DNA from 4 places in the Exiguobacterium sp. MH3 genome. Region 4 is predicted to be linked to each of the others. Evidence: riboswitches for the same ligand, from Rfam matches in the RefSeq annotation. Region 4 holds a riboswitch; each other region holds the start of a gene.

Region 1 (4,379 bases), 440 kb from region 4:
TTTACTGTATAGTCCCATCGGTGCTGTCGGAACCGTGATCAGTCCTTTTAAGTCGAGATTCTTTTCTTTAGAAAACGTTTTTAGATAGATCGAGTGTTGGAACAAGTTGGCGTCGATATTGCCGCTACCGAGGGCGATGTTCGGTTGAATGTAATCGCTGAACTCGACGATTTCGACTTTATAGCCTTTCTTTTCGAGTTGTGGCTGAATCGCTTGTTTGACCATGTCGCTATACGGACCGCTCGTCGCCCCGATCTTGATCGTCTTGTTTTTTTCATCAGCGCTGCTGTCTCCACATCCTGCGAGGACTCCTGCACCGAGTAAGGCTGTTGCTAAAAAGGCATATCGTTTTTTCATGATTCCACTCTCCCTTTGTATGTGTGATTAGCGTTTATCTGTTTTTCGCGCCAGTTGATTGCCAAGTGCTTGAATACTTTGAACGATGACGATGAGCACGACGATCGTCACGATCATGATGAGATTATCGTAGCGATAGTAACCGAAACGGATCGCGAGGTCACCGACACCACCGCCGCCGACGATACCAGCCATCGCTGAGAAGCCAATCAAGCTGATCGTCGTTAATGTGATGCCCTGAATGATGCCAGGGAGTGCTTCCGGTAAGAGGACACTGACGATGATCCGCAATGGTTTCGCCCCACAGGCTTCCGCTGCTTCAATCAAACCAGGCGGAATCTCGCGGAGTGATGTTTCGACAAGGCGTGCGAGAAACGGAATCGCTGCGACACTAAGGCTGACGGACGCTGCCGTCGGACCGATTGTATTGTCGAGTAAGAACTTCGTCAACGGAATGAGGGCAACCAGCAAGATGATGAACGGTAGCGACCGGACGATGTTGACGACGAAGTCAAGAACACGGCGGACGGCAAGGTTTTGAAAAAATAATCCGCGGTCGGTGACGAACAAGAGAATTCCGAGCGGAATCCCGACGACCAATGCGAAAGCAAGTGAAATTCCGACCATCCATGCTGTCTCGCCGAGTGCCTTCAAGAGCTCAGGTAACATCGTTTGAATACGATCAAGCCACATCCTGAATCACCTCGAGTGCATGAAGTTCCGTCGCGAGCCAGTCGAGGGCAAGAGCGATTTGATTGGATGATCCCGTCAAGCTGACAATGAGGACACCGAAGGCGACGTCTTGAATGTAGTCGACCTTGCCGTGCAAGATACTGACTGAGATATCGTAACGGCGGATCGCTTCTGATAACGTACTCTCACCGGTCTTTTCGCCCGTGAACTGCAAGCGGATGATCTTGCCTGGGGTTGCCTGTAAAATGCGTTCCGGCAATTCGATTTGTAGTGCCGTATCGACATAATGTTGCGTCACCGGATGCTTAGCTTGACTGAACAAGTCATAGGTTGAGGCGACTTCAACGACTTCACCTTGTGACATGACCGCGACACGATGGCAAATCTGTTTGACGACATCAATCTCATGCGTGATGAGGACGATCGTCAACCCGAGTCGTTCATTCAAATCCTTCAGCAGTTCAAGGATCTGTAGTGTCGTAACGGGGTCAAGAGCGGATGTCGCTTCATCACATAACAAGACGGTCGGATTGTTTGCGAGTGCCCGGGCAATCCCGACGCGCTGTTTCTGCCCACCGCTTAATTGACTCGGGAAGTTCGTCTCAAATCCTTCAAGTCCGACGAGCGAGACGAGTTCGCGAATCCGCTCCGGGAAATCTGCTCGTTTGACGCCAGCGGCCTTGAGCGCAAAAGCGATGTTATCCGCGACGTTGCGCGACTGGATCAATTGGAAATGCTGAAAGATCATTCCTGTCCGCAAGCGAAGTTGACGCAAATCTGCTTTTGACATCCCGCCAAGCGAGACACCGTCGACCTTGACGGTTCCTTGTGTCGGATGCTCGAGCCCATTGATTAGGCGAAGCAACGTACTTTTACCGGCACCAGACTCGCCAATGATTCCGAAGATTTCTCCTTTTTGGATCGTCAAATCGACATCCCGTAAGGCAAAAATCGGGGTCCGGTCTCGGACGAACCGTTTTGTAATGTGTTTGAATTCAATCATCCGCTCATCTCCTCATACAAAAAAAGTCGCTTTTTCCTAGTAGCAGAGCAACCAGAAAAAAGCGACGAAAGTGTAAGATTTCGTAACTTATCTCTCAGAATGAAAATCATTCTGTAGGATGTGGCACCGTTCCTTACAGGTGGTTGCCGGACGTCGTTGGGCCTAATCCCTCGGTCGCTCTCGATAAGTAGTTATGCTGTTGGGATTTACTTTAACGGAAATGATTCCCATCTGTCAAATGTTTTTTCAGAATTATTCCGCAACAGGTGTCCGGAATAGGTTGAGCGTTCCGATTCGATCGACGGCTTCTTCTAGACGTTCGACGTCAGCAATCAAGCTGATCCGGACGTAGCCTTCACCGTGTTCGCCGAAGAAGGATCCAGGGGTCACAGCGACGTGCGCTTCGTCAAGTAGATGATCGGTGAAGCTCTGGGACGTGTAACCTTCAGGAACAGGAAGCCAGACGAAGAAGGAACCGCCCGGGCGTGGTCCACTCCAGCCGATTGCATCAAGTTTTGCGAACAACGCATCGCGTCGTGTTTCATACAAGCGACTTAACTCACGGACGCACGTCTGGTCACTCGTGAGGGCGACGGTCGCCGCATGCTGAATCGGTGTGAAGGCACTGACGTAGAGATGTTCTTGGTACGTTTCGATGCTTGAGATGACGGACGGATTTCCGATGGCAAAGGCAATCCGGAAGCCGGACATGTTGAAGCGTTTTGAGAGTGAGAATAGCTCGATTCCGACGTCTTTTGCCCCTTCCGTCTGCAAGAAACTTCGCGTCGGACCATCGAAACTGATACCGCCGTATGCTAAGTCATGAACGACACAGATATCATGGGCATCGGCGAAAGCGACTGTCTGTTCGAAGGCTTCTGCCGTCGCGGTCGCACCCGTCGGATTACTCGGGTAGTTGAGGAACAACATCCGGGCACGCTCAACGTCCGTCGTATCAAGTAAGTCATAATCCGGCAAGAAATCATTTTTCTCGAGCAACGGAAGCGTAATCGGGTAAGCGCCAGCAAGTGCTGCACCAGACAGGTAATCCGGGTATCCTGGATCCGGGACGATGACACCTTCTCCAGGGTTGACGATCGTCTGCGGTAAGGCGACGATTCCGGCTTTACTGCCGAGGAGAATCGCGACTTCCGTTGCCGGATCGATCGTGACACCGAATTCAGTCGCGTAAAAGTTTGCGACAGCTTGTTTTAGAAAATCATGTCCACGAAATGGTGGATATTGAAGGTTCGTTGGCTCGTCGATGGCTTGTTTTAAGGCATCGAGAATATGTACAGGCGTCGTTTGGTCGGGTGTTCCTTGACCAAGTGTGATGACATCATGTCCGGCAGCTTTTACAGCACCGATTCGGTTCGCAAGTTCAGCGAAGACGGGAGCAGGAAGCCGATCAATGGCGATGGATGGAGCGAAATGTTTCATGGATGAATGCCTCCTTCGTGGTATTGTCGTCAAGGATAACGAATATTCAGTCAAAAGAAAAGAACTTTTTCGAAATTTAAAAAAATTGTCGGATAAACAGGTACAGATAAGTGGAGCGGGAATAAAGAGTAGGGAGAGGAGTGGGAAGATGAAGCGAGCTAACTGGAAAGAGGCAGTCGTCTATCAAGTCTACTGGCGTAGCTTTAAAGATTCGAACGGGGATGGGATCGGTGATTTAAGAGGTGTCATCGAGAAGCTTGATTACATCGCTTCACTTGGTGTCGATGTCGTGTGGCTGAATCCATGTTATCGTTCCCCGGACGTCGATAACGGCTATGATATTGCCGATTATTACGAGATCATGAAAAAAGCGGGAACGATGGGAGATCTCCAGGAGTTGATCACGGCTGCTCATGCCCGTGGATTAAAGATCATTCTCGATTTAGTCGTGAACCATACGAGTGACCAGCATGCCTGGTTCCGTCAGTCATGTGAGCGGATCAACGATAAGGATGACTGGTACATCTGGAAAGACGGCACGAAAGAGACGCCTCCGAACAACTGGCGCTCGTACTTTGCGCCAAGTCCGTGGACGTGGAGTGAAGAGCGCGGGCAGTATTATTTTCATTCCTTCGCCAAAGAACAACCGGACTTGAACTGGGAGCACCCAGCTGTGAGGCAAGCAATCTACGATATGATGAACTGGTGGATTGCTCAAGGGATCGACGGCTTCCGGATGGATGTCATCAACTTGATCAAAAAACGGTCGTTCGAGGATGTCGCCAATCCGTTTGATCTCTCGTACCTTGGGAATCAGCCAGGTGTGCATGACTTCTTGCAGGAGATGCATGCGAATGTTCTCGCTGGTAAAGACTTGTTTACAGTC
Region 2 (4,379 bases), 650 kb from region 4:
TTGGCGCTCGCCGCTAAAAAATACGATCTCCAAGTCATCTGTGTCGTTCCGGAAAAATTCAGTCAGGAAAAGCAGACGTTGATGCGGGCACTCGGCGCAACCGTCGTCAACACACCGACTGAACTCGATATGCAAGGGGCCATCGACCGGGCAAAAGAACTCGGTCAAGAAATTCCGAATAGTTACGTTCCGTTACAATTCGAAAACGAAGAGAACCCAGTCACGTATCAGCGGACACTCGGTCCTGAGCTGATTGCGGACTTGCCGCACATCGACTGGTTCGTTGCCGGTTGTGGTTCAGGTGGTACGTTCGCCGGAACAGCGGACTTCTTAAAACAACGTCTCGGTACAAAAGCAGCAATCGTTGAACCGGAAGGCTCCGTCTTAAATGGTGGTCCAGCCGGTCCGCATAAGACAGAAGGTATCGGTACAGCGAAATGGCCAAGCCTCGTTCCGCGTGAACTCGTTGATGAGATTCATACGATTTCTGACCGCGATGCATTTGACGCGGTTCATACACTCGCTGCTCGCGAAGGATTACTCGTTGGTAGTTCAGCAGGTGCAGCGCTCGTTGCTGCGCTTGATATCGCAAAGCGTCACCCCGGCAGTACGATCGTCACCGTCTTCGCAGACAGTGCCGAACGCTATTTAAGCCAACAAATCTTTGAAAAGGTGGACGAAACTCATGCGTAAGAAGACAGCATTGATTCATGGAGGAACAGGTGTCGATCGGGCAACAGGAGCCGTCACACCTCCAATCTATCAAACAAGCACATACAAGCAGGATAAAATCGGTCAACTTAAGGACGGATACGAATACTCACGGACAGCGAACCCGACACGGACGAGCATCGAACGATTGATTGCGGATCTCGAGGGCGGCGCACGTGGTTTTGCGTTCGGTTCTGGGATGGCAGCGATCCATGCCGTCTTCCACTTGCTTGAGTCTGGCGACCACATCGTCATGACGGATGACGTCTACGGTGGTACGTTCCGCTTGATGCAACGCGTCTTACCGAAGTTCAACATCCAAGTGACATTCGTCGATACGACGGATCTTGCGGCAACGGAAGCAGCGATCCAAGACAACACGAAGATAGTCTACGTCGAAACACCGACGAACCCGTTGTTGAAAGTTACGGACATTGAAGCAATCGCAACAATCGCCAAACGTCACGATCTTAAACTCGTCGTCGACAACACGTTCGCGACACCATACCATCAACAACCACTCGCACTTGGTGCAGACATCGTCTTGCACAGTGCGACGAAATACATTGGCGGACATTCGGACGTCGTCGCTGGACTTGTCGTCGTCAAAGATGATGCGCTCGGCGAAGAGCTGCACTTCATTCAAAACTCGACAGGCGGCGTGCTTGGACCGCAAGACAGCTTCTTGCTCGTCCGTGGTCTTCGTACACTCGGTATCCGGATGGATGCGATCGAAGAGACAGCACATGATCTCGTTGCGTTCCTACAAGCGCAAGACATCGTCTCGAACATCTTCTACCCAGGACTTGCATCGCATCCTGGTCACGACATCCAAGCGAAACAAGCGACTGGATTTGGTGGGATGATCAGCTTTGATGTCGGTTCAGCAGCGAACGCAGAAAAACTCGTCGAGGCGACACACTTCTTCACACTCGCTGAGAGTCTTGGTGCCGTCGAGAGTCTGATTTCGGTGCCTGCACGGATGACGCACGCGTCGATCCCAGCAGAACGTCGGGCAGAACTCGGCATCACGGACGGTCTCGTTCGGATTTCAGTTGGACTTGAGGATGCGGAAGATTTGAAAGAAGACTTAACACGTGCTTTCACGTTCCTCGAAAAAGTTTCTGAAAAAACTGTTTGACAACAAAAATAACCCCTGCTAATATTCAGAATATATTCTACAAACTTAATACCGAAACTCTTATCGAGAGTGGTGGAGGGACTGGCCCGATGAAACCCGGCAACCGCGGATCTAATCCGAAGTGGTGCTAATTCCAGCAGACAAAAGTCTGGGAGATGAGAGCAAATGGTTTTGTGTACTGAAAAGTGCGCGCGTTTGCTCTAAAACGCGCGCACTTTTTTTATTTTAGGAGGGACAGTTGTGATTCGTTTACAAGACGTAGGAAAGATTTATCGCTCAAAGCGCGGAGCGGTCGAAGCCGTCGCGAATGTCGATCTGACAATCGAGCGCGGTGAAATTTTTGGAATAATCGGTTATTCCGGAGCAGGGAAATCGACCCTGATCCGATTACTGAATATGCTCGAAGCACCAACGAGTGGTTCGATCCAAATCGATGGTGTTGAAATGACATCACTAAAACCTAAGGAATTACGAGGCGTCCGCAAGAATGTCTCGATGGTCTTCCAACACTTCAACTTACTATGGTCACGGACGGTTGAAGAGAACATCATGTTCCCACTCGAGCTCGGTGGCTTCCCGAAAGCACACCGCAAGGAACGGGTCGCGGAACTGATCCAACTCGTTGGTTTGGACGGACGCGAAAAAGCCTATCCGTCACAATTATCCGGTGGTCAAAAACAACGTGTCGGTATCGCTCGGGCACTGGCATCGAACCCGGACGTTCTCTTATGTGACGAGGCAACAAGTGCACTCGATCCGAAGACGACGGACTCAATCCTTGAGTTACTCGTCGACATCAATGAAAAACTGAAACTGACGATCGTCTTGATCACACACGAGATGCACGTCATTCAAAAAATCTGTCACCGGGTCGCCGTCATGGAAGCCGGTAAAATCGTCGAGCAAGGACCGGTCGCAGAAGTCTTCCGTCATCCGAAGCAAGCGATGACGAAGGAATTCGTCAAACAATTGACGTCGCCGTCGGAGAACGAGTTAACGTTCGCGAAACTACGCGAACGGTACCCAACCGGAAAAATCGTTCAGTTGACGTTCGTCGGATCGACAGCAGAAAGCCCGATCCTCGCGGAAGTCATGAAGGATTCGCCGGTCCTGTTCAATATCATCGGCGGAAACGTCGGTCAATCACAGGAAGGGGCACTCGGTACACTGTTCATTCAGTTGATCGGGGAAACAGAAGCAACACAAGCGGTCATCACGAAGCTTCAAGCCAGTGATGTTGAAGTGGAGGTGGATCACCGATGATTTCATTCTTTGACAATCTAGATTGGGACATGGTGTGGGAAGCGACAGGCAGTACCGTCTATATGACGGCAATCGCTGGGGTTTCGACATTCGTCCTCGGTTTGATCATTGGTTTACTATTGTATGCGACAAACGAAGAGTTATTGTTCAAGAATCGGGCGTTCTATTCAGTGTTGAGCTTGGTCGTCAACGTCTTCCGTTCGATTCCGTTCATCATCTTACTGATTTTATTGATTCCATTTACGACGGCAATCGTCGGTTCGTTCCTCGGACCAACGGCAGCACTACCGGCACTGATCTTCGGTGCTGCACCATTTTACGGTCGGATGGTTGAACTCGCGTTACGCGAAGTCGATAAAGGTGTCATCGAGGCAGCCGAATCGATGGGCGCGACGAAGTTCCAGATCATCTATAAAGTCTTAATCCCGGAAGCGTTGCCTGCCATCGTTTCTGGTATCACGGTCACACTCGTCTCACTTGTCGGTTATACGGCAATGGCCGGAGTAGTCGGCGGAGGTGGACTTGGGGACATGGCCTTCATCGAAGGATTCCAGCGTTCTCAAAACGATGTCATCGTCATTGCGACACTCTTAATCTTAGCGATCGTCTTCGTCATCCAAATCATTGGTGACTTGCTGATCCGCGCAATCGATAAACGTTAATTCGAAACTTAATCATATTGGAGGAATCATTCATGAAAACTTGGAAAAAATTCGTAGGTACTGCTGCTGTATCCGTCTTAGCTATTAGCCTTGCTGCATGTGGCGAAAAATCATCAGGATCAGGTAGCGACGACAAAACACTCGTCGTTGGTGCTTCGAACGTACCGCACGCTGAGATTCTTGAGCACGTCAAAAAAGAATACGAAGCAAAAGGTTACAAGCTTGAAATCAAGAAGTTCCAAGATTACGTACTTCCGAACAAAGCGCTCGCTTCAAAAGAAATCGATGCGAACTACTTCCAGCACGTACCGTATCTCGAGCAACAAGAGAAAGAAAACAAATCATATAAGTTCGCGAACGCAGGTGGCGTCCACGTTGAACCACTCGGTATTTACTCGAAGAAATACAAGTCACTCGATAAGTTACCAAACGGTGCAACGATCTTAACGAGCTCAAACGTCGCGGAACGCGGTCGTGTCTTGACGTTCCTTCAAAATGAAGGATTGATCAAGCTTAAAGACGGTAAAACGACAGATGCACAACTCGGTGATATCGCGGAGAACCCGAAGAAACTCAAGTTCAAGACGAACATCGAAGCATCA
Region 3 (4,379 bases), 150 kb from region 4:
AGATGATCGTCCCACCTGGAGCAGATCCTCACTCTTACGAGCCGACGTCAAAACAACTCACTGAAATTGCTAAGGGTGACTTGTTCCTCTTAACGGGCACGACGCTCGAGCCATATTCGAAAAAAATTCAGGAGAGTCTAAACGGCACGGACGTCCGCTTCGTCGAGACGAGTAAGGACGTCAACTTACTGGAATCTGATGCTACGCTTCATGCACATGAAGAAGAGGGGCATAGTGAAGACGAACATGCCCACGAAGAAGAAGGGCACGATGATCACGCAACGGATGAACCTGCGCATGAAGAAGAAGGCCATGACCACGGAAAATACGATCCACACGTCTGGCTCGATCCTACCAATGCAAAAGCAATGGCACGCTCGATTACAACTGCTTTATCAAAAGAAGTACCAAAAGACAAAGCGACATTCGAGAAAAACTTAAAAGCGTTCGATCAGCAAGCTGACGCACTAGATAAAGAATTCAAACAAGCCGTCGCTGATGGATCGAAAAAAGAACTTCTCGTTACGCATGCCGCTTACGGTTACCTCGCAGAACGATATGGTTTCACACAACTGCCGATCGCGGGAATTTCTCCTTCCGATGAACCGTCACAAAAGCAACTGGCTGCTTTAGTGAAAGAAGCACGGATGCATGATTTGAAATACGTCGCGTTCGAAGAGACGGTCTCACCGAAGGTCGCACGTGTCATCCAAAAAGAAATCGGAGCTGAATCCGTGACGATTCATAATCTAGAGTCCGTCACGAAAGCACAGCAAAACAGCTCTTATTTTAAATTGATGGAAGAAAACGTCCAGACGTTAAAACAAGCACTTCAGTAAAGTACAGTTGACACGCGTTACTCAATGCGGTACGGTAAGAAACGTGTTTTACAACAATTGAATGACTTCTTTTTATCGCGAGAAACGGAGGGACTGGCCCAATGATGTTTCGGCAGCGGACGATTTGATTCGTACTGTGCCAAATCCAGCAAGCGAAAGCTTGAGAGATAAGAAGAGCGTCTTTATTTCATAAAGACCTCCTTCTTTCTTGCGAAGGGGTCTTTTTTGTATCTTTGAGAAACGAGGTGTCAACAATGAATGAAACGATCACGCCTAACAAATGGGCACTGCTTCCCCTCGTCGTATTCCTGGTCCTCTTCATCGGAGCCGGGATCTTCTATGACGACTTTTACAAATTTCCGATCCTTATCGCCGCATTGATCGCTTTGATCTTTGCTGCAATCACAACGAAAGGATCCATCAATCAAACGGTCGAACGAATCGCAACGGGTGCCGGAAATCCCGATATCATGATCATGGTCTTCATCTTCTTATTAGCCGGTACGTTTTCTGGAACGGCAGAAGCAATCGGTGCCATCGATGCAACCGTCAATGCTGCTTTGACGTTCCTACCTCCGTCATTACTGATGAGTGGTCTGTTCATCATCGCTGCCTTCATCTCGATGGCAATGGGAACATCGACTGGAACGATTGCTGCACTCGCGCCGATCGCCTTCGGTATTCATGAAGCGACAGGCATCAACGTTGCGATCGCAGCAGCGTCAGTCGTTGGTGGTTCGATGTTCGGCGATAACCTGTCGTTCATCTCGGATACAACGATCGCTGCCGTCCGTACCCAAAAAACGAACATGCGCGATAAGTTCCGGACGAACTTCATGATCGTTCTCCCAGCTGCTATCTTGACGATCATCTTACTTGCGTTCGTTTCTGGCTCTGGCGATGCGGTAACGGCCAAAGCATTCGAGTTCTACAAGCTGATTCCATATCTCGCTGTCATCGTCCTTGCGCTATTTGGTGTCAACGTCATCCTTGTCCTCGTCGGTGGTACATTGCTCACTGGTATCATCGGTATGATTGACGGTAGCTTCGGCTTAAGCGGTTTCGTCCTCTCGATGTCAAAAGGAATGATGGGCATGGCGGAGATTTCCATCTTGACACTCCTCATGGGTGGTCTCGTCAGCTTGATCACGTTCAACGGTGGAATCGTCTACTTGAAAGAGACGTTGACGCGCAAGATTTCTCAGCGTCGCGGTGCCGAATTCAGTATGGCAGCACTCGTCAGTGCGACGAATCTCGCAACGGCGAACAATACGATCTCGATTCTCGTCGCTGGACCACTGGCGGCTGAAATCGCTGATACGTACGAGATTGATCGTAAGAAATCAGCGAGTATTCTCGATATCTTCTCTTGTGGTATCCAAGGCATCATTCCGTATGGCGCGCAACTCTTGATTGCAGCAGAATTGACGAAAACGGCTTCACCGGAACTGATTCCGTATCTGTTCTATCCGTTCCTGCTCTTCGTCTGTGGATCGATTGCCATCTTCTTTGGATTGCCACGCATGAAGAAGACAGCGACGAAGCAAGAAAGAATTTCTTCGTAACCATAAAACAGGTCCAATCGCGTCGACGATTGGATCTGTTTTATTATTTTTTCTGCTTCGCTTGTCGTTCTAAGATTAAGTAAGCGATTGCCGGAAGCGGGAATTGAACGAGTCCAGCACCTCCCCAAACCCATGGATTACGTCCTGACTTTCGCGCACTAAGAAACAGACCCACTGCCTGCGTTACTAACAAGGCGCCAATACTAAGCCAAGTACATTTGGATAGCTTTTTATTCTTTTGAGCCATCTTTTCTCCCCCTCTTTTAACACACGATTAAATCTCATGATTCTTTTCTATTTTACCTTATTTCATTCCTCCATGAGCATGGAAACGGACGTCTTCGTTCGTTCATGCTAAACTAAACGAGCAAATCTAAACTACGTTTTATGAGGAGGAGTAACACATGCAATACGCAAAACTTTCAAACGGTATTACGATTCCCCAAATCGGATTCGGTGTCTGGCAAGTAGATGAAGAGACAGAAGCACCTGCTGCTGTCGCTGAAGCACTACGTGTCGGCTATCGTCACATCGATACAGCTGCTGTCTACAAAAACGAGCGCGGTGTCGCAAAAGGAATCAAGGAAAGCGGCGTGAAACGTGAGGATCTCTTCTTAACGTCAAAAGTCTGGAACGATGATATTCGTGCCGGTCGGACGAAGGAAGCATTCGCAGAATCGCTCGAACGTCTCGAAACAGATTATCTTGACCTCTATCTCATCCATTGGCCGGTCGAAGGCTATATCGAAGCGTGGAAAGCAATGGTTGAATTGTACGAAGAAGGCAAGATCAAAGCGATCGGTGTCTCGAACTTCAAGGAACATCACCTCGATACATTGGCAGAAGAGGGATTGATGGCTCCAATGATCAACCAAGTCGAATTGCATCCACAATTGCCGCAACACGAACTACACGAATACTTGCAAGATCACAATATCCAAGTCGAAGCATGGAGCCCACTCATGCAAGGGAAATTCCTCGAAATCAATGATTTCAAGGAAATCGCAGAGAAGCACGGCAAGACACCTTCACAAGTCGTCTTACGTTGGCATCTCGACAACGGCATCGTTGCTCTTCCAAAATCCGTTACCCCAGCACGCATTGCGGAAAACTTCGACGTCTTTGATTTCCAACTCGATGCTGATGATCTTGAGAAAATTGACCGCATCGCAACGGATGTCCGCCTCGGACCAGATCCGGACGAAATCGATTTTTAATCTAAAGGTTATCGTAAAAAAAGAACGGCTTCCATGTGAAGACGTCTTGCTTCATCTGAACGACGAGAGACCCGTTTCCAGTCTACGACTTGGAAGCGGGTCTCTTTTTTTATGATTGAAGCTGATCAGACATAATAGATTAAAATCGTATCTTCCGCTTCTTCTGCCTTTTGAAAATAGGCGCGTAAATCGGCGAACTGTTCCCAGACATCCTCGAATTCGCCTGGTGTTCCGGCTTCATCATGAATCGAAGCGAGTGCCCGTTGATCAAAATTCCGCATCACCTCAGCTGAGATGATGAGGAGTGGTAAGGGAAGAATACCGACAATCGCCGCTTTCTCTTCGTTGACGATCAACTCTTCGCCAACGATCGCTCGTCCCAGGTTGTAATGTGTGTCTTGATCAATATAGATATCGATTTGATTCATCAAATGATAGATGGCGTTCGTCTGTTCGAGAGCGAATAATTGTTCGTGATCGGGTTGTGTCTCATGAATGAATAAAATCCAGTCCATGATGATGTGGGGATCGTTTCCGAACGACTCCCAGACCGCATCCGTGACGCGGACGAAATGTACGTTTTCCATTCTCCCCCTCCCTTCTGTACTCTGTATTCCCTTTTTAAATTCGTTCTATACAAAAAAAGAGCCAGATTTCTCTGACTCCCTTTTCCTTAGATTGCTTTTTCGTCTTCTTTTGATTCCTGCCATGCTTCAAGCGTATCTTTCCCTGGCAAGTTCGGAATCGAGTCCGCATAA
Region 4 (4,379 bases):
GTACCGGTCGAGCCAGTACGCAAGCAACGTTATGCCTATACGTTTCAGCGGGGGTTAAAAGGCGGTACTTTACTAGAATGGTCGGGCAGTCATATTTCTGAACGAGACGTCCGCGATTGGAATCTCGAGCACGGCATGGAAGTCCGGGTCCGTGTCGATCGTCAGGATGATCAAAAAACGATATGTCGTGTTGAAGCCGTCGTCTCGACGGAGCGAATGAGAGAGAATCCGGAACGTGTCGTGTTTGAACAAGCAATCGTCAAAGCACATGGAATCATTGAGGAAACGGTGAATGGTCCACTGCAAGATGAGTCGGGCAGATCGTTCTATTATGTTGTACCGGTAGAAGACATGCGCTATTTCCGACTAGAAGCAGGGCAACTTGTCGATCTCGTCATGTGGCGGGGACGGAAGGATACATTAACGATTGCTTGGAAGCATCCGTTCACGTATGAAGAGCCGATCGTCAACGCATCATCCAACCGTCCGTCAGCGATAGAACAACAGGTAGTGAAGACGCCTGTGACAACAAAAAAGTCAAATCGGTATGCACGAAAAATGAAACGGCAACCGGTGCCGAAAGCTAAAAAAGCGCAGCGTCGCGTCCGTATGCCAAAAGAGCAAACGATTGAACCGATCGTAACAACAGCCGTACCGGGACAATTGATGGATTTCGTTGATAAGACACCGTTAGATTTCACGCGCTTCACAGGCATGCGTCTTGTTATCGTTGGAAACGAACAACAGACCGCTGTCTATCGTGAGTTCTTTGCGCCGACGGGGATCGAATTAATTCATCTAGCAGGGGACGCACAGTCCGCGAAAAAGATTGCTTGTCTCGCCAAAAAGACGGACGCGATCGTCGTCGTGACGAGCCGTGTCTCTCATGCAGCGAGTGCACATGTCATCGCTCAGGCGAAAAAGCATGGTATTCCATTCGCGATGGAACGCCTCGACGGTCGACGTTCATTATATACAGCGTGTGAGCGGCAACTTGAGCGCGCTTGGTTGAAACAGAAACAAGAGGGGAAATTATTGAAAAATCAGTGAAACATTAGAAGTTATTAGCCGTAGAGTAAGGTGAGAACTTATTTTTCAAGGAGGACCTTACTCATGTCATCTCAATTAAAAAAAGCAGCGAAGGAGTCGCTCAGCGGTCGTTGGGGATTCGCAGTCCTAACAGTTATTCTGTTTAGTATCATTCAAGGTGTGCCTGGATTATTTGGATCAGATATAGATGAACCAGCTAATACGATGGATCTCGTCGTATCGTTGGTATCGATTTTATTGATCCCGGTCGGAGTCGGTTGGACTTGGATTGCGATGTCGATTGCTCGCGGAGAAGAAACGAAAGTGACGGATTTATTTGAACCATATGGTATGTTTTTCAAAGTGATTGGTCTAGCCATCGTACAACTCTTTTTTATCTTCTTATGGTTACTGCTATTAGTCGTACCGGGAATCATTAAATCATTTTCTTACATGCTAACGTTCTATATTTTGCGAGATGAACCATCGATTGGTATCTTAGAGGCCATTACACGCTCCCGAAAAATGATGGACGGGCATAAAATGGAAGCATTCCTTCTTCTACTGTCGTTTATTGGTTGGGCTCTTTTAGGAATCGTTACCCTCGGCCTAGCATTCTTGTGGATTACACCATATTTCAGTGTTACCTTTGCAAAATTTTATGATCGTGTTCGTGGTGAACAAACGCCAGAGCCAACATCAGATTTCGTCGCACCATATTAATACCGGATCCCGACACGATGTCGGGATTTTTTATGCTCGAAATAATTCCGATTGGAAAAGACGGTTTAATAGTTGCTTTAGTTCAGTGAATTTTGTACGATGAATGCAACACATCTTATCTAGAGAAGTCGAGGGACTGGCCCGAAGACACTTCAGCAACCCCGCCGTGGCGGAAGGTGCTACTTCCAGGAAGGGATACCTTCCGAAGATAAGAGCGGACAGGACAAGATACCGTCGCTCTTTTCGAACTTCGAAAAGAGCGTTTTTTTATGATAAGGGGGACGATGGAGTGGAGTATGGTTTTTGGTTACCGATTTTTGGGGGATGGTTACGTAATGTCGAGGATGAACAGATGCCACCGACCTTCGATTATGCGAAACAAGTCGCACAAACAGCAGAACGGATCGGCTTCTCGACGACGTTGATCGCGGAACTGAACTTGAACGATATTAAAGGTATCAAGGAACCGAGTCTTGAGGCATGGACGACGGCAGCAGCGATTGCTGCAACGACGGAACGCCTTGAGATCATGACAGCGGTTCGTCCCGGGTTCCATAATCCAGCGACGACAGCGAAGATGGCGGCAAACATCGATCAGTTGAGTGGTGGACGCTTTACGCTCAACGTCGTTTCAGCGTGGTGGGCAGAGGAAGCGAAACAATACAATGGTATCTTCACAGCACACGATGAACGCTATGCTCGGACGGAAGAGTTCGTCACGGTCATGAAGGGACTATGGGCAGATGCGTCACCGTATAGCTTCTCCGGTCATCACTACACGATCGAGCAAGCAGAACTCCATCCGAAGCCAGTCCAGCGTCCAGGGATCAAGCTCTACGCCGGTGGAGAGAGTGAAGCTGGAAAACGGACGATCGTCGAACACTGTGACGCTTATGTCATGCATGGGGGTACTGTTGAAGAAGTAGCCCATAAAATCAATGACATGAAAGTACGCCGGGAAACGACGGGACAAACGCCGCTTGAGAGCTTCGGTCTTGCTGCCTACATCATTTGTCGGGATACGGAAGAAGAAGCACTTCTTGAATGGCAACGCATCACGGACGTTAAGGAAGACAGCGCTGGTTATGCCGGTTATCAGGATTTCATCAGTAAATCGCAACTGGAGCAACAGGTCGAACGAAACGATTATTCCGTCTCGAACCGTGGTCTACGTCCGAATTTAATCGGAACACCAGAACAAATCGCTGAACGGATTCTAGCATTCGAAGCTGTTGGTGTCACGTTACTCTTATTACAATTCTCACCACAACTCGAAGAAATGGAACGCTTTGCTCGTGACGTAATGCCACTGGTCGAAGCGAAACGAAAGGTAGGTCAACAATCATGACAAAAATTCATATTCTCCACGAAAATCAAGAATGGACGGACCATCTCATCAAACGTCTCGAAGAACTCGAGTTACCGTATGAAGAGTGGCACTTGAATGAAGGGATCGTTCCGCTGGACGAACTGCCGCCAGAAGGCGTCTTTTACAGCCGCATGAGTGCCTCTTCGCATACGCGGGGGCATCGTTACGCGCCGGAGTTGACGGAAGGGGTCCTCGCTTGGTTAGAAGAGCATGACCGGACTGTCTTTAATGGAACGCGTGCGCTTCGTTTAGAAGTCAGCAAAGTCAATCAATACACGGCGTTGCGTAAGGCTGGGATTCGTGTACCGAAGACGACGGCTGCCGTCGGACGCGATCAAATCGTACAAGCAGCAAAAGAAATTGGCGTTTCGTCATTCATCACGAAACATAACCGGGCTGGGAAAGGTCTCGGCGTCCAGCTGTTCCACTCGATTGAAGCACTTGAAGCTTATCTCGACGGTCCGACATTCGACGAACCAGTCGATGGCATCACGTTGATTCAAGAGTATATTCAAGCACCAGAACCGTACATCACACGTTGTGAGTTCGTAGGTGGAAAGTTCGTCTACGCGGTTCGAGTCGATACATCAGAAGGTTTTGAGCTTTGCCCAGCGGATGCATGTGTAATCGACGACTTGTTCTGCCCAGTTGGTGAAGAAGCACCGCAAACACCGATGAAGTTCCAAATCGTTGAAGGCTTCGATGACCCAATCATTGAAAAATATGAAGCATTCCTCCAAGCGAACCAAATCGCGGTCGCCGGTATCGAGTTCATTAAGGATACGTCAGGTACGATCTATACGTATGACGTCAATACGAATACGAACTATAATTCGGATGCTGAGGCAGCTGCAGGACGCTACGGTATGCTCGAACTAGCGAAGTTCCTCGGTGCAGCCCTTGAAACAAGCACAGTAAAATAAGAATCTGCTCTCGCCCTGTCGCCGGACGTTACAAGACCGGATGACAGGGTATTTCTATAGAAAAAGGGGGCAGGTGTATGATTACGTGGAGAGAAGAACGACAGCTCGATATTCCGATTGAAGAAGCATGGCACTTGTTTGATCACACGCGACTGCAGCGTTTGATTCCAAATGTCGTCCAGCACGAGGTGATTGAACGAAAACCGGGTGTCGTCGGTTCGACCTATCGCCAAACGTATATGCAGGGCAATCGACTCGAAACCTATATCGTGACCGATTTAGCCTATACGAACGAGCCGGACTTCAAGCAAAATACGATTGGATTCACATTGGCT

What was found. A riboswitch is a leader RNA that binds a small molecule or an ion and turns the genes downstream of it on or off. The one in region 4 is predicted to bind S-adenosylmethionine.
Region 1: it holds a riboswitch for S-adenosylmethionine, as region 4 does, so the genes downstream of both, U719_RS13645 (methionine ABC transporter ATP-binding protein) here and U719_RS15790 (LLM class flavin-dependent oxidoreductase) in region 4, are expected to answer to the same signal.
Region 2: it holds a riboswitch for S-adenosylmethionine, as region 4 does, so the genes downstream of both, U719_RS12625 (methionine ABC transporter ATP-binding protein) here and U719_RS15790 (LLM class flavin-dependent oxidoreductase) in region 4, are expected to answer to the same signal.
Region 3: it holds a riboswitch for S-adenosylmethionine, as region 4 does, so the genes downstream of both, U719_RS15085 (Na+/H+ antiporter NhaC family protein) here and U719_RS15790 (LLM class flavin-dependent oxidoreductase) in region 4, are expected to answer to the same signal.

Annotation. Positions count from the first base shown of each region.
Region 1 covers NC_022794.1:2,602,568-2,606,946, reverse strand. The annotation lists gene U719_RS13655 (MetQ/NlpA family ABC transporter substrate-binding protein) at 1-357, opposite strand, end outside; gene U719_RS13650 (methionine ABC transporter permease) at 385-1,050, opposite strand; gene U719_RS13645 (methionine ABC transporter ATP-binding protein) at 1,040-2,053, opposite strand; SAM riboswitch class I at 2,138-2,243, opposite strand; gene U719_RS13640 (aminotransferase class I/II-fold pyridoxal phosphate-dependent enzyme) at 2,306-3,493, opposite strand; gene U719_RS13635 (alpha-glucosidase) at 3,642-4,379, shown strand, end outside.
Region 2 covers NC_022794.1:2,397,918-2,402,296, reverse strand. The annotation lists gene U719_RS12635 (PLP-dependent cysteine synthase family protein) at 1-693, shown strand, start outside; gene U719_RS12630 (bifunctional cystathionine gamma-lyase/homocysteine desulfhydrase) at 686-1,852, shown strand; SAM riboswitch class I at 1,910-2,014, shown strand; gene U719_RS12625 (methionine ABC transporter ATP-binding protein) at 2,093-3,115, shown strand; gene U719_RS12620 (methionine ABC transporter permease) at 3,112-3,777, shown strand; gene U719_RS12615 (MetQ/NlpA family ABC transporter substrate-binding protein) at 3,810-4,379, shown strand, end outside.
Region 3 covers NC_022794.1:2,899,362-2,903,740, forward strand. The annotation lists gene U719_RS15080 (metal ABC transporter solute-binding protein, Zn/Mn family) at 1-839, shown strand, start outside; SAM riboswitch class I at 909-1,013, shown strand; gene U719_RS15085 (Na+/H+ antiporter NhaC family protein) at 1,094-2,404, shown strand; gene U719_RS15090 (hypothetical protein) at 2,448-2,651, opposite strand; gene U719_RS15095 (aldo/keto reductase) at 2,809-3,621, shown strand; gene U719_RS15100 (hypothetical protein) at 3,747-4,208, opposite strand; gene U719_RS15105 (sodium:alanine symporter family protein) at 4,295-4,379, opposite strand, start outside.
Region 4 covers NC_022794.1:3,045,989-3,050,367, reverse strand. The annotation lists gene U719_RS15800 (DUF2325 domain-containing protein) at 1-1,050, shown strand, start outside; gene U719_RS15795 (DUF975 family protein) at 1,114-1,752, shown strand; SAM riboswitch class I at 1,865-1,967, shown strand; gene U719_RS15790 (LLM class flavin-dependent oxidoreductase) at 2,042-3,100, shown strand; gene U719_RS15785 (RimK family alpha-L-glutamate ligase) at 3,097-4,044, shown strand; gene U719_RS15780 (hypothetical protein) at 4,122-4,379, shown strand, end outside.